DNA from 4 places in the Brenneria uluponensis genome. Region 2 is predicted to be linked to each of the others. Evidence: predicted binding sites of a transcription regulator. Region 2 holds the regulator's gene; each other region holds the start of a gene.
What was found. The regulator CRP, encoded in region 2, controls carbon source genes, mostly activating them, when cyclic AMP is high. The targets are predictions, from matches to a motif close to ATGTGANNNNNNTCACAT.

Region 1 (4,162 bases), 200 kb from region 2:
AAACAAGCTCTGATACTGGTGCCGGAAATCGGCCTGACGCCACAAACCATCGCCCGCTTTAAAGACCGTTTTACTGCACCGGTAGAAGCTCTGCATTCCGGGCTGAATGACAGTGAACGCCTTGCTGTCTGGTTGCGGGCCAAAAACGGCGAAGCGGCTATTGTCATCGGTACTCGCTCCGCGCTGTTCACGCCATTTGCCCGACTGGGGCTGATTGTGATCGATGAAGAACACGATGGCTCTTATAAACAGCAGGAGGGGTGGCGCTATCATGCTCGCGATCTGGCGGTATTTCGTGCCCGGGAAGAAGACATTCCTATTGTCATGGGTTCCGCCACTCCGGCGCTGGAAACCTTATATAACGTACAGATTGGCAAATATCGTCAGCTCCGACTCAGTAAACGCGCAGGTAATGCACGACTGGCGCAACAGCATATACTCGATCTGAAAGGGTTGCCGTTGACTACCGGCTTGTCCCAACCATTGATCAACCGCATCCATCATCACTTGAATAATGATAATCAGGTGATTCTGTTTTTGAACCGACGCGGTTTTGCCCCAGTGGTGATGTGTCATGAATGTGGTTGGATTGCCGAGTGTCAACGCTGCGATCACTACTATACATTGCACCAACATCAGCAAATATTGCGTTGCCATCACTGTGACAGCCAACGTCCGGTGCCACCACAGTGTCCTCACTGCGGCTCTACACATCTGGTTCCTGTAGGGCTAGGCACCGAGCAGTTGGAGCAGGCACTACCTGCCTTGTTTCCCCAGACCCCCATTACCCGCATTGATCGGGACACCACCAGCCGCAAAGGTTCGCTGGAACAACAACTGGCACAGGTAAGGCAAGGCGGGGCACGGATACTCATCGGGACACAGATGCTGGCCAAGGGCCACCATTTCCCGGATGTCACACTGGTCGTGCTACTGGATGTAGACAGTTCACTGTTTTCCGCTGATTTTCGAGCCGCAGAACGCTTCGCCCAGCTTTATACGCAGGTATCCGGTCGCGCTGGTCGCGCTGGCAAAGCAGGGGAAGTGATTCTTCAGACTCATCATCCAGAACACCCGCTATTGCAGACGTTGCTGCAACAAGGGTATGACGACTTTGCTAACCAGACGCTGAAAGAACGTCAGAGCGTTTTCCTACCGCCGTTTACCAGCCATGTCCTGTTCCGGGCAGAGGATCATGATAATCAACAGGCCACGCTGTTCCTGCAACAACTACGCAATCTGCTGGAAGCCAGCCCACTACGGGATGATGCCCTCTGGCTGATGGGACCCGTTCCCGCACTGCAACCCAAACGAGCGGGTCGCTTTCGCTGGCAACTACTGCTTCAGCATCCATCCCGCGCTCGTCTACAGCAATTGCTCCGAAATTCACTGGCCTTGATCGACACACTTCCACAGACGCGAAAGGTGAAATGGATACTGGATGTTGACCCAACAGACAGCTAACAGGATGCGGTTAAAGAACATTGAGATCTCACACCGTTTGACTGGGATTTATTGCGAACTGCCTCCAAAAAACTGACATTCATCACATCTTGCCAGCAAATTAAGCCACAAATGTTGCTCCCAATCTGTTAAGAGTGTTGGTGATGGCAGTATGCTGAACAGCACAGTGACAGAAATATCCTGTTTTTAAGCGGCTCCCGACGCCTCTCTATCAAAAGCGAACGGTAGCCAAAGCTACGGCGCCAGTTGACGCTGATGCAAGGAGAAAAGCGTTGGAGCAAAAGAGAGAAAACACCACAGCGACCATGAAGGACGTTGCGGATATGGCAGGGGTTTCTACAGCCACTGTATCTCGGGCGTTGATGAGCCCGGAAAAAGTATCTGCCCCAACCCGGCAAAAAGTGGAACAGGCCGTACTGTCGGTGGGCTATTCTCCTCATTCGATTACCCGCAATCTCAAGCGTAATGAATCCAGAACCCTTCTGGCGATTGTGCCCGACATATGTGACCCTTTCTTCTCGGAAATATTGAGAGGCATCGAAGAAACTGCGACTGAACGTGGTTACCTGGTACTGATTGGTGACTGCGCCCATCAGCGTCAAAACGATAAAACTTTTTTCGACCTGATTATCACCAAACAGATTGACGGTATGTTACTACTGGGCTCTGACCTGCCGTTTGATGTCAGTAAAGCTGAACAACGCAATCTTCCACCAATGGTAATGGCCAACGAATTTGCTCCCGAGCTGGAATTACCGACAGTGCATATTGATAATCTGACAGCGGCGTTCGATGCGGTGCATTATCTCCATCAGTTGGGACATCAACGAATCGCATGTATTGCCGGACCAGAACATCTGCCACAGAGCCAGTACCGTTTACAAGGCTATATCCAGGCATTGCGTCGCTGTGGGTTAACCATCGATAACCAGTACATAGTGCGAGGCGACTTCACTTATGAAACCGGTATGAAGGGATTGACCACGCTAATGTCGCATCCAGCGCCTCCCAGTGCTATTTTTTGCCATAGCGACATCATGGCGTTGGGAGTATTGTCCCAGGCCAGAAGAGTGGGGTTGGATATTCCCCGAGATCTCTCATTGGTGGGGTTTGATGATATTACTCAGGCCAGTTACTGCTTTCCGCCACTCACCACTGTAGCTCAACCACGCTATGACATCGGGCGTGAAGCTACGCTATTGTTGCTGGAGCAGTTATATGGTCATTCTGTCCAGAGTGGATCACGTCTGCTGGCTAGTGAGTTGGTCATTCGGGAAAGTACCTCCCCGCCTAATTCCACACATAACCGGCTTTAAGACTTCATGTGCTGGTCAAACATTTGAGGGTTCAGTAACATGGCGGCCTGTTACTTTTTTTATTGCACAGCGAAACGATAGTGGCACAAAGAGACTATGTCAGCCGTGGGCGCTCGGTAACGCGTCGGAAAAAGACATCCAACCGGAGAAAAGGTAGTAGTTCCGGTACCTCCAAGGTTATGATCGCGCTGGCCGCAGCAGTGCTTGTCACCTTTGCGGGAGGGTTATATTTCATCGTCCATAATAAACCGGGTGAGTCTCCGGTGTTACCGCATCAGACAGGCAAAGGTAACGGACTACCACCAAAACCGGAAGAACGCTGGCGTTATATCAAAGAGCTGGAAAATCGTCGTATCGGTGTAACAACACCAACGGAACCTTCAGCAGGTGGGAATGTCGAGACAACAGGTGAGCTGACGCAAGAACAGCGCCAATTACTGGAGCAGATACAGTCGGATATGCGCAACCAACCGACGCCACTGTCGGAAGTACCGTATAACGAAACGCAAGTCCCCCGCTCACAGGTTTTCATCAAGCCACAAGCGGTTGTACCACCGACCGTAGTACCCCGAGTATCAACAGTGGCGCCCTCACCGACGAAGCCAGAAATTGCCAAGCCGAAAATAGCGAAAAATGAACCAGAAAAGGTCGATGGCAGTAAGCAGAAAAAAGCACAACTCTGGATTGTACAGTGTGGTTCATTCAAAACCACGGAGCCTGCTGAATCTGTGCGGGCTGAACTGGCATTTTCCGGAATAGAAAGCCACATCACCAGCAGCGGAGGCTGGAACCGGATTATTTTGGGGCCTTATAATAACCGCACCAACGCCAATAAAATGGCGCTTCGGCTTAAAGGTATGGGCCACACCAACTGCATCCTGTTAGCTAACGGGGGTTGAAAACCCTCCCCCTTCCCCCCATCTTTATCAGCAATATGCCCCGCGGCACGCGGGGGTCTTTTTATCAGTAAGTAACGGGGATTTACGCGTGACAACAATCGTAAGCGTACGCCGCAATGGGCAGGTCGTCATTGGCGGAGATGGCCAGGCCACATTAGGCAACACGGTCATGAAGGGGAATGTGCGCAAAGTACGCCGTTTGTATAATGACCGGGTTATTGCTGGATTTGCCGGTGGTACCGCTGATGCTTTCACTCTGTTCGAGTTATTTGAACGGAAGCTGGAACTGCATCAGGGACATTTGGTAAAAGCGGCAGTGGAATTAGCCAAAGACTGGCGTACTGATCGCATGCTACGCCGTCTGGAAGCATTGCTGGCTGTAGCGGACGAAAACGCCTCATTGATTATTACCGGTAACGGTGATGTAGTGCAGCCAGAAAATGATCTGATTGCCATCGGCTCCGGTGGACCATATGCACAGTC
Region 2 (4,162 bases):
CCCGGCAATATCGTAAGGCGTGAGTGAAAAATAGTTATCGGGACAACGGGATAACGCGGTCAGTGCTGCCGCAGGCGCACTTTTAAAACGGGCTCCCCAAAGAAGCTCAGAACTGTTGGACATAACAACCCTCATGCTGGCATATTGAATGCGTTATTCTTTTCTGAGAATGAAATGAAGAAAGAAATTTTATATTTGGGGAATCGCTCTATAATAATAAAAGCTTATTGCCCGATAGTGATGAATCTCAACAAATAATATTAAATCCGTCGAACATCATATTTGTTGAAAAAACATCGGGAGGTAAATACCAATTATGGAAAGTAAACTTTCCGATTTCAGAAACCTACTGACAGAAAAAAATGAAAGCTCACAGATAAGCATCAATAATGTGGACTTAAAACTATTACGCGTATTCAAAAGCGTTGTTGAAGCCGGAGGTTTTACTTCTGCAAGCCATGAATTAAACATTGGATTGGCAGCAATAAGCAAACAGGTTTCTGATCTGGAAATTCGCCTTGGGATGACACTATGCAGCCGTGGCCGTGATGGTTTCTTTCTTACCGAATATGGCAGCATCGTCTATCAGGCCACGTTGGAGCTATTTTCTTCCATCAATCAATTTCGCGATCGTCTGCAAAGTAGCCGTAATGAAATCCTCGGTGAAATCAATATCAGTGTGATTGATAACACCATCACCGACCGTCAGTCGCCCATCACCAAAGCGGTGCGTCAACTCGCTTACGTCGCACCAAAACTGAACATCAGGCTTCAAACGGAACAGCTCGACAATCTTGAGAGAGGATTAAACGAAGGCCGATTAACCTGCGCTATTGCTCCGGTTTATGAAGAAAAAAGCGAGTTTGAATATTATTTTCTCTATCAGGAAGAGTCACAAATATATTGTAGTAACGAGCATGAATTCTTCCATTTAAATGACTCGGATATCACTATTGATATGTTGAAAAATGCTAAAGTCATTAATCATAGTTACGCCAGCATGCATCATAAAAATAAGGTATTTAATTTCAAGAATAGCAATATTCAGGCGGTGCAAATTGAATCTGTCGCCATGCTCATTCTGACTGGGCATTTTATTGGCTATCTCCCTTGCCATTATGCAGAAAGATATGTTGAACAAAATTTACTACGGCCTATTACTTCAGAATCATTAACCATTTTCACCCGATTCTGTTTTATTATCAAAAAAGGGAAAAGAATAAATACGATCATAAAATTATTTATGGACGCGTTGGGCATCCAGAGTGAATCATAATCACATGCACTATTTTGGTGCCTACCACTCATTTTCGATACTACGTGTTCACTACATCAGCATCAGCACTTACTACGGCGCCACCTCGAACAGCAGCGCGTGCCACTGACAACCGTGAGATATACCCACCTCACGGTCATTAAAGCTCTACGCCACGTCACGCACTTCATGACTGTGGGTAATATCCACCGCCTGACCCAGCATCAACGCGACAGAGCAATATTTTTCAGCTGAAAGGGAAACCGCTCGCTCCACGACCTTATCGGCCAGTCCCTTACCAGTAACGATAAAATGCAGATTGATGGCAGTGAACAAACGAGGGGCATCGGTTTTACGATCCGAAGTCAGCCGGACTTCACAGTCCACCACATCATTACGGCCTTTTTGCAGAATGGAAACCACATCAATAGCACTACACCCACCGACAGACATCAGCACCATTTCCATCGGGCTTGGCGCTTTATCACCGGCATTGCCATCCATTAATACCTGATGTCCGGAGGCAGATTCACCGATAAACGTTAAGCCTTCAACCCACTTCACTCGCGCCTGCATAAATTCACCCTCAATCAACTATTTTTGAAATATTACATCGCTTATGTACAAAAAAGCCTGATAATCAGAGCTTAGTCATGCTGAAGCGAGACAACACAAGACACTACGTGCAACCTGTGTTACAAACGAATCCTGAATCTGCTTATTTCGAGCCAAAGCAAAAAAACAAGCAGATCATGACGTCACTCGATAGAGACCTAATATATTCCCTGACGTCATTCCGCCTACACGGAATTTGAATTATAACTATGTTATCACGCCGTACAGGGAACTCTGAACCCTGTGATTTGCGCAGTGAATTACAACAGAGGATGACAGCGAATGGTTCTCGGCAAACCGCAAACAGACCCGACTCTTGAATGGTTCCTTTCTCATTGCCATATTCACAAGTATCCATCAAAGAGCACGCTTATTCACCAAGGTGAAAAAGCAGAAACGCTTTACTACATCGTGAAAGGTGCTGTCGCAGTGCTGATCAAAGATGAAGAAGGCAAAGAAATGATTCTCTCCTATCTCAATCAGGGGGATTTTATTGGTGAACTCGGATTGTTTGAAGAAGGCCAGGAGCGAAGTGCCTGGGTGAGAGCCAAAACTGCCTGCGAAGTTGCTGAAATTTCATATAAAAAATTCCGTCAACTGATTCAGGTTAACCCTGACATTCTGATGCGATTATCTGCTCAGATGGCGAACCGTCTACAGGTAACGTCAGAGAAAGTGGGCAATCTTGCCTTCCTGGACGTAACAGGTCGTATTGCTCAGACGTTGCTTAATCTGGCCAAACAACCTGATGCCATGACCCACCCAGATGGCATGCAGATTAAGATCACCCGCCAGGAAATCGGCCAAATCGTGGGGTGCTCCCGCGAAACAGTAGGCCGTATACTGAAAATGTTGGAAGATCAAAATCTTATATCTGCCCATGGGAAAACCATCGTGGTTTATGGCACCCGCTAACCCATATCAGATAACAAAAGAGCGTGCCACAGCACGCTCTTTTCGTTTTGTCTAAAGACGGCTTACTGACCGTTGACGACCTGTGCCACCGCTTTGGCGAAAAGCGCCATGCCTTGATCGATATCGGCCAGTTCAATGACTAATGAAGGTACAAAACGGATCACATCCGGCCCTGCCACCAAAATCATCAGGCCATGCTCAGCAGAAGCAGTCAGGAAATCCCGTGCCCGACCCTGCCATTCAGGTTTTAGCGCCACGCCCAGCAACAGTCCTTGACCACGAATTTCGTCGAAAATGCCGAACTCCGCATTAATAGTATTCAACGCCGCCACAAAACGATCGTGACGCTCGGCCACACCTGACAGCACCTCCGGCGTATTAATCGTATCCAACGCCGCTTCCGCCACCGCGCAGGCCAACGGATTACCGCCATACGTCGTACCGTGAACCCCCACCGTCATCACCGAAGCAATTTCCTCGGTGGTCAGCATTGCACTAATGGGAAAACCACCGCCCAACGCTTTGGCCGTAGTCAAAATATCCGGCTGAACATCGTAATGCATATAAGAGAACAGTTTACCGGTGCGTCCCATCCCACACTGAACTTCATCAAACACCATCAGCGCCTGATATTGATCGCACAACGCCCGCACACCGTTTATAAATTCCGGCGTTGCAGGAATAACACCACCCTCGCCCTGCACCGGCTCTAACACCACCGCGCAGGTGTGGTCATCCATAACGGCTTTGACAGCGGCCAGATCATTAAACGGTACATGGATAATATCTGCCGGCTTAGGGCCGAAACCATCCGCATATTTCGCCTGCCCCCCCACCGACACAGTAAATAGTGTTCGGCCATGGAATGCATGATAGAACGCGATGATTTTGGTTTTGTACGGACTGTAACGCTTGATGGCATAGTGACGAGCCAGCTTGAAAGCCGCTTCATTAGCTTCCGCACCGGAATTAACGAAAAAGACCCGATCCGCGAACGTCGCATTGATAAGCTTGCTTGCCAACCGCAAAGCCGGTTCATTGGTAAAAACATTGCTGGTATGCCACAGGGTTTCCCCCTGCTGTTTGAGTGCTTCAACCAACGCCGGATGGCAATGCCCTAACGCTGTCACTGCAATCCCGCCGGAAAAATCGATATATTCCTTACCTTGCTGGTCCCAAACCCGGCTTCCCTTGCCTTTAACCGGCACAAACTGCGCTGGTGCATAAACCGGAAGTATTACTTTATTGTGAGTGTCTCTTGTTACCGCCATTTTATCTGTTGCCATCTGCTTCCCCGCCTCAATATCTCACTACCTTGAATGAAAATATAGTCAATAAATATGCATAAAAAGTCATAACGAGGCAATCATTAATCTG
Region 3 (4,162 bases), 100 kb from region 2:
CTCAATATCAGATTTATACGGCGACCAACATTCCACCATCAACGAATAATAAGTGTCCATTAACAAAATCTGATGCTTGTGATGATAAAAAGACAGCAGAACCAATAAGCTCTTTCGGATCACCCCAACGCGCGGCAGGAGTACGCTTCGTCAACCATGAAGTAAACTCTTCGTTTTCAACCAGCGCTTTCGTCATTTCAGTTTTAAAATACCCAGGGGCAATACCATTTATCTGAATATTATAACGAGCGAGCTCTACACACATGCCACGTGTTAACATTTTCACAGCGCCTTTTGATGCGGCATACGGTGTAATCGTATCTCTACCCAGTTCACTTTGCATTGAACAGATATTAATAATCTTCCCGCTCCTGCGAACCATCATTTTACGGGCCACGGCTTGAGAAACAAAAAATACGGCTGTCTGATTAACAGCAATAACATCGTTCCACTCATTCTCAGGGAATTCAGTAAAAGGGTGACGCCGTTGAATACCAGCATTATTGATCAAAACATCAATTTCACCGATATTGTCTTCTATGTAATCAACGGACTCATTCACACTATGATGATTTGTCACATCAAATGGCATCGAATAAGCCGTATAACCCATTTTTTTTAATTCCGAGACAGCATTCTCTGAACGCTCGGCGGTCACATCGTTTACAATAATTTCCGCGCCATACTCAGCCAACCCTTTGGCGAGTAAAAAACCGATGCCCTGTGCCGCGCCAGTAATAAGTATTTTTTTATTCTCTAATGAAAACAGATTTTTCATAACAACCTCAATTAAAATTAAAACGTTAACTGTACTTTTGCTGCTTTTGTTTTATCTGATGCGAATAAAAGCGCCTTTTCCAATTCGTCGTAACAAAACTCAGCGCTTAACAATGGCAATGGATTAATAGTATTATTATTTAACCACTCCACTGATGTATTAAATTCCTCTTTAAACCTGAATGTTCCGGTCAACGTTATTTCTTTGGCAATAAGCATCATGATCGGGAAATCGGGCACCGCGCCACCCATACCCACCTGAACCATCGTTCCTTTCGCCCGGGTGACCGCTAAACAACGCGAGATCGATTGCGGATGACCAGACACCTCGAACGAAACATCAAAGTAACCCTTGTCTTTCAGATAGGAAGAGAAATCAGCCGATACGGCATTAAGTACGGTTGTCGCCCCCATGGCACTCGCCATAGTTAGTGACTGCTCACTTACATCGGTGCAAACAATCTCTTTTGCCCCCATCGCTTTTGCTGCGGCAACCACCAGACAGCCGATAGGGCCGACACCTGATATGAAAACTTTCTTCCCTTTAATATCACCAGACTGATTAACAGCGTGAATTGCGACAGCCAATGGCTCGGCAAATGCCATAACCTGTTCACTGGCTTGATCATCAAAAGGAATACACTGACTTGTATCTACTATTTTATATTGCGTAAACCCACCATCTACATGGGGGAAATACATAGCACTGCCAAAAAATCGCATATTGACACATTGATTTTCTTCATGCGACTTACAATATTCACAGTGACCACAAGGCTTACTTGGATTAATAGCGACTTTCTGGTTTTTAATAATCTTATCGCTATCACTCTCAACGACAACCCCGATAACTTCATGACCCAGTATCATCGGTTGTTTAACCTGATAGGTCCCGACCTTACCCTCATGATAATAATGCAGATCAGAACCACAGATCCCACCACGAGTAATTCTTACCAATGTCCCTATTCCCTGATAATTGACTTCCTGCTGAATAACACTGACTTTATTTTTTCCTGACACAACGCAGGATTTTGTTTCATCGATCATTCTACACCTCGTTACTCATTAAGAGATGTCGCTATAAAACAGGAACATTCCCCTTAAAAATTTGAAGTGCGTCACTATAATTCATGTTACGTAACGTATGTTACGCATAACGTGAAGTCATCACCCTGTTGTTACAAAATCCATGTTACAAATAACGTGACTGAGAAAACATAAACGCTCTTATGGCGTAAATAAAAGACACGACAGGTTAATCAGTATTGAGGAAAACCCATATATTTTTGAAATACCGATAATTTCTTAAGCACCTGATACCAGGAAAGTATTAATATTAAAGTTTAATGAAATTAAATTTATAAGAAATAAGGAGATGAAAAAAATATTCGATCAATAATTACAGCAGGTATGCTCATCAAAGGCCGTATTAAGCGCGCTTATGAAAAAGCAGTGAGAAACGCTATCGGAGTTGATCACATCACTGCCGCGCCCTCAGCAACGATCAGTTTAATGCTGGCCCTGATGGTCAGGAATATAACAGGAGTACATCAATCCTGACACTTACCGATTCCGCTTCGACCCTTTTATCTCTCCGCATCTGCTATCCTTCTCTGCATATCGAACGCTATTACGCCAAGCTCATTAGTCAGGGTGACAAACGGAAATACACGCTATGTTTTGATAACCCGACCCATGGACTTATGCACTTAACGTTTTTACACCATAGGACTGATAATCATGAAGATTTTGATGATACTGACATCACACGATCAGTTGGGTAACACTGGGAAAAAAACCGGGTTCTGGCTGGAGGAATTCGCCGCCCCCTATTATGTTTTCAAAGATGCCGGAGCTTCACTGACACTAGCTTCACCAAAAGGGGGGCACCCACCGCTTGATCCGAAAAGTGATGCGCTCGATGCACAAACCGAATATACGGAACGTTTCAGACAAGACCCGGAAGCCCAACAGATGCTGGCCTCGACACAACGCTTGTCGGACGTACATGAAGCCGATTTCGACGCGGTATTTTATCCCGGTGGCCACGGTCCGCTATGGGATCTGGCACAAGATCCGCATTCCATCGCCTTAATTGAAGCATTTGCCAGTGCTGGAAAACCGGTTGGCGCGGTTTGTCATGCCCCTGGCGTATTACGCCATGTGAAAAACAGTGATGGCGCACCACTGGTTAAAGGCCGCAAAGTCACGGGTTTCACCAATAGTGAAGAAGAAGCCGTACAACTCACCAATGTCGTACCTTTTCTGGTAGAAGATGAACTGAAACGGCAAGGTGGTATTTACGAAAAAACCGCCGACTGGCATCCACATGTAGTCACTGATGGACTGCTGGTCACCGGGCAAAATCCGGCCAGCTCTGCGCCAGTTGCCTCTGAAATGCTGAAACTGATGGCTTAACCTTGTGCACGCTGACAAAGGCAGCACGGTTTTTCCGGCGAAAATACTATAAGGAAACCAGAATGCGCAGTGTCACCCACGCTTCATTTGGCAATCCGGCCGAAGTCCTTACTCTGACCGAAGTACCTCAACCCCAACCAGGTCCTGAACAAATCCTTGTTCGCATGACCTATTCTCCCATTCATAACCACGATCTTTGGACAATCAGGGGAATGTACGGCCATAAACCGGTGTTACCCGGAATCGGTGGTAGTGAAGCCGCCGGCGTAATCGATGCTCTCGGTAGTAACGTGCAGCACCTGAAAATCGGTCAGCGCGTGGTAACCGCTGGCATACATGGCACCTGGGCGGAATATTTTCTGGCAACGGCTACAGCGGCGGTACCATTACCGGATGAGATTAATGACAAGGTTGGTTGCCAACTGATTGCTATGCCGGTAAGCGCATTGATGCTGCTGGAATACCTTGATATCAAACCCGGACAATGGATGATTCAGAACGCCGCCAACGGTACAGTTGGGAAAACCGTAGCCATGCTGGCAAAATCACGGGGAATTCATGTCATTAATCTGGTTCGTCGCCATGGGACCATCAAAGAGATGGCCGCACTAGGATTGAGAAATACGATTTCGACCGACCATCCCGACTGGCAAGAACAGATTGCTGCCCTGTTGGACGGAAAACCACTGGTACGTGCAGTTGACTCTGTAGGCGGTAAAAGCAGTGGCGATTTGTTACATCTGCTGAGTGAAGGAGGAGTGCTGGTTTCGTTTGGTGCCATGAGCGGTCAACCTATGCAAATCAGTTCCGGTGACATGATTTTCAAACAGGTGACCATTAAGGGATTTTGGGCCAGTAAAGTAGCCAGCACGGTGCCAGCCCAAGATAAGCAGCGGATGATCGGCGAATTGATACATCTGGCTGCCAGCGGTGATCTGATACTGCCGGTAGACTCGCTATTCGA
Region 4 (4,162 bases), 990 kb from region 2:
TTGAAACGCGCGCCTAAGCTGCGCATGCTAAACCCGTGCAATTGGCAAAATACGTCAAAACGGAAAGGCAGCGCGATACTGGCACGCAGTGCGTTCATCAGTAAATCCAACTGATGGGCATCCGCCAATTGTGGGCTATCCGGATCATGACGATAACGCAGCGCCAACAGGGCTATCTGCAATAACAGCGCTTCGCTGAGTTGGAGTGACAGCGCATCTGATTTCATACATTCCTGCGCTAATATATCCACATTGCCCCGTATGATATCCATGCTTTGCAATCCAAGGCGCCAGTAGCGCTGATGTTGTGGGATATCGACGCCCGGAAGCAGGTTTTGCCAGTCGGCGAGCAGCGTCAGACGGTCGCGGATATACAGGATATTGTCCAGCTCCAGCTCGTGGACAGACTCGTAACTGTGGCGATCACTGGACGTCACGTAGAACAAATCGCCACAAGTAATGCGATACGGTACATCATTCCAGATATGCAATCCGTTACCACGCCAGACGATCACCAACTCTTCAAAATCATGATGATGCATCGGAAACGCCGGTTGTGGACTACGTTCCGCTACCATGATCCGCATTTTATCGGTTAGAAAATAATCTTTCGTATGTAACATTAAGTCGCGTGAATTCACCTGACTCACCTATCGCCTGTAACTGAATCAATCCTCATTAAGCGCCTGATGGCGCAGCGATTTAGGTGCCAGAGAAAACGCTTTGCGAAACTGTGTCGAGAAATGGTTACTGTCGCCGAACCCGCAAGCGTGAGCGATGGTCGTGATAGAGTCATCGCTTTGCTGCAAACGACGACGGGCCTCCAGCAATCGCAACCGGTTCAGATAACGTTGCGGCGTCATACCAGTATGCTGCTTTAGCTGCCTATGCAGCGTGCGCAACGACAGAGAAAACCGATCAGCCAACACATCCCAGTTCACGTCTTCACTGAAATTGTTCTGCAACCATCCCAGCAACGCCTGAACGCCTTGTTGCTGGCTGCCATCACCCTGCATCTGAAAACATTTCTGCTTCAGCAGTACCAGGGTCTGCAAGAACAGGCTTTCACTGGCCGCGATATCCTCGGGCTGGGCGCTGTCGGCCAGAGTGGCCAGCCGGGAAATCAACTGTTTGAGCTGTTGCATCACCGGCGTATTCACCTGCCACTGTCCCAGCCATTCCCCATTGGCACCATAGGGCAGAAACGGTGCAATATCAGAAAGGAAACGAAAACCACGCGGGGAACGATACAGCACATTGGTCAGATGTAGCTCCTCCACCTGTTCAAACAGGTGGCGATCGTTGTCTCGCACAAAAAACACCGCACCACTGCACAACGCGTAAGGTTGGTCATTAAACACGTGCACACCAACCCCCTGGTCTACCAGCACAATCTCCCAGAAATCATGATGATGTTCAGGGAAAGCGCACTGCGGCATCCTGGGTTCAACAGCGACGGTCGCTGCCTGTGAAGCAAAAAATTCATCGCCACAAAGTAATGTCATTTCCAGCCTCCTTCTTTTTACTGCGTGACACTGATAGTAGTCAGAAGCTGGGCACCTACGCCTTAAAATAGCGCCACACAGAAGCTATCTTGATGTCATTTTTTCAAGATCTGGCGTTTAAATCGCTGAAGTGTGGTTAGGATCACAGGCTATGGGCCGCCACAACCATTCAAACGTCATCGCCGGAATAATCAGTAATGTGAGCCGGTTCACAGTCAACTTTGCCATTTTGCCAATCTCTCTCATTCTGATGGCACTCACCGGAAGGTTGTTTCCCCTGCATATACCTACACTGCCGACATAAGTTCAGAAAGGGGAATGGCAATGGCGGTGAAAAATATTGTGGCGATCGATCTCGGCGCCTCCAGTGGACGAGTGATGCTGGCCGTATTACAAACGACCACCCGACATCTGACACTCAAAGAAATCCACCGTTTCACCAATCAACTGGTTTATCAGAACGGCCATCATGCGTGGGATCTGGATGCGCTGGAACGCCATATCCTCATGGGTCTGAATCAGGTGGACATGATGGGGATTCGTCCCGACAGCATTGGTATCGACACCTGGGGCGTGGACTACGTCCTGCTGGATAAAAACGGTAACCGGGTGGGACAATCCTACTCCTATCGTGATCACCGTACCGACGGCATCATGGCACAGGTAACCACCGCACTCGGACAGCAACATATTTACCAGCGCACCGGTATTCAGTTCCTGCCGTTCAATACGCTTTATCAACTCAAGGCACTGCGTGAACAAAACGCCAGTGACTGTGAACGCGTAGAACATCTGTTGATGATGCCGGACTACTTTCACTACCGGCTGACGGGCAAAATCAATTGCGAATATACCGATGCCAGCACCACCCAATTGCTGAACCTTAACAATGGCGACTGGGATAAAGGGTTGCTGGACTATCTGGGTATTCCGGCGCGCTGGCTAAGCCAGCCGGTACAACCGGGACACCGCATCGGCTACTGGACGGCACCCAGCGGTCGGCAAATCCCGGTGGTAGCCGTCGCCACACATGATACCGCCAGCGCCGTGGTCGCCACCCCGCTTGAGAGCGAAGACAGCGCCTATCTGAGTTCCGGTACCTGGTCGCTGATCGGTATTGAAAGCCCGGTTCCCTATAACCATGCTGCCGCGCTGTCTGCCAATATCACCAATGAAGGGGGTATCAACGGGACATTCCGCGTGTTGAAAAACATCATGGGACTTTGGTTATTACAACGCGTCTGTCAGGAGCAGAACATCAACGATCTGCCCGCGTTAATCCGCCAGGCTGCGGCACTACCGGCCTTTATCAGCTTGATTAACCCGAATGATGATCGCTTCATTAATCCATCTTCGATGAGTGAGGAAATCCGCGCCTTCTGCCGTGAACATCAGCAACCAGAACCGCAGAGTCACGCCGAACTGGCACGCTGTATTTTCGACAGCCTGGCGATGTCTTACCGTCAGAGTCTGCTGATGCTGGGTAAACTGCGTCAGACGCCGATCAGTCGCCTACATGTGGTAGGTGGTGGTAGCCAGAATGAATTTCTCAATCAGCTTTGTGCCGATGTCTGCCAGCTACCGGTACTGTCCGGGCCGGTGGAAGCCTCCACTCTTGGCAATATTGGCTGTCAGCTCATAGCGCTGGAGGCCGTAGCCGATCTTGCCGAATTTCGTTGCCTGTTAACCCACAACTTTCCCCTGCACCGCTACAACCCTGGTCAGACTATTGATTTTGCTGGTCACTGGCGCCGTTTTCAGGCGTTGTGCCACTCCAAAGAGGAACTCACCGTATGAACACTGCTATTGAAACCGCCTGGCATCTGGCGAAAGAACGCTACGCCAAACTGGATGTGGATGTGGATGCCGCGCTACAACAATTGGATCTGATACCGATCTCCATGCATTGCTGGCAAGGCGATGATGTCACTGGCTTTGAAAACACTGGCGGTACGCTGACCGGCGGGATTCAAGCCACCGGTAACTACCCGGGAAAAGCCCGCACTGCCGATGAACTGCGGGCCGATCTGGAACGGGCGTTTACCCTGATTCCCGGCCCCAAACGACTCAACTTGCACGCCATCTATCTCGAGTCTGACACACCGGTGGCGCGCAATGACATCGAGCCCAAACATTTCAGCAACTGGGTGGCGTGGGCCAAACAACACCAGTTGGGACTGGATTTCAACCCGACCTGCTTCTCTCATCCGCTCAGCAGTGACGGCTTTACGCTGTCTCACCCGGATGAAAAAGTACGCCGTTTCTGGATCGAGCACTGTCAGGCCAGTCGCCGTATTTCAGCCTATTTCGGTCGCGAACTGGGTACCCCCTCAGTCATGAATATCTGGGTGCCGGATGGTATGAAGGATCTGACGATTGACCGTCTGGCATTTCGTCAGCGCTTGATGAACGCGCTAGATGACGTGATCGCCGAACCGCTGGACGCCGCACATCATATCGATGCCGTCGAAAGCAAATTGTTCGGACTGGGTGCCGAAAGTTTCACCGTCGGTTCCAATGAATTCTACCTGGGTTACGCCAGCAGCCGCGGCACCGCGTTGTGCCTGGACGCCGGTCACTTCCACCCGACGGAAGTCATATCCGACAAAATCTCCAGCGCCATACTGTATGTCCCGCGATTGTTGCTACATGTCAGT

Region 1: a site for CRP is predicted at 1,535-1,552, ahead of cytR (DNA-binding transcriptional regulator CytR). Genes of this name have one in related genera too.
Region 3: a site for CRP is predicted at 1,887-1,904, ahead of idnD (L-idonate 5-dehydrogenase). Genes of this name have one in related genera too.
Region 4: a site for CRP is predicted at 1,703-1,720, ahead of rhaB (rhamnulokinase). Genes of this name have one in related genera too.

Annotation. Positions count from the first base shown of each region.
Region 1 is NZ_CP135917.1:165,650-169,811, reverse strand. Features, by position in the region: gene priA (primosomal protein N') at 1-1,464, shown strand, start outside; gene cytR (DNA-binding transcriptional regulator CytR) at 1,737-2,780, shown strand; gene ftsN (cell division protein FtsN) at 2,861-3,679, shown strand; gene hslV (ATP-dependent protease subunit HslV) at 3,768-4,162, shown strand, end outside.
Region 2 is NZ_CP135917.1:361,207-365,368, reverse strand. Features, by position in the region: gene argH (argininosuccinate lyase) at 1-123, opposite strand, end outside; gene RS889_RS01725 (LysR family transcriptional regulator) at 317-1,276, shown strand; gene RS889_RS01720 (OsmC family protein) at 1,424-1,831, opposite strand; gene crp (cAMP-activated global transcriptional regulator CRP) at 2,153-2,785, shown strand; gene argD (bifunctional acetylornithine/succinyldiaminopimelate transaminase) at 2,848-4,071, opposite strand.
Region 3 is NZ_CP135917.1:259,514-263,675, reverse strand. Features, by position in the region: gene idnO (gluconate 5-dehydrogenase) at 14-778, opposite strand; gene idnD (L-idonate 5-dehydrogenase) at 796-1,827, opposite strand; gene RS889_RS23715 (DegT/DnrJ/EryC1/StrS family aminotransferase) at 2,191-2,340, shown strand; gene RS889_RS01260 (type 1 glutamine amidotransferase domain-containing protein) at 2,521-3,198, shown strand; gene RS889_RS01255 (zinc-binding dehydrogenase) at 3,261-4,162, shown strand, end outside.
Region 4 is NZ_CP135917.1:4,458,125-4,462,286, forward strand. Features, by position in the region: gene RS889_RS20785 (helix-turn-helix domain-containing protein) at 1-623, opposite strand, end outside; gene rhaS (HTH-type transcriptional activator RhaS) at 669-1,505, opposite strand; gene rhaB (rhamnulokinase) at 1,830-3,302, shown strand; gene RS889_RS20800 (L-rhamnose isomerase) at 3,299-4,162, shown strand, end outside.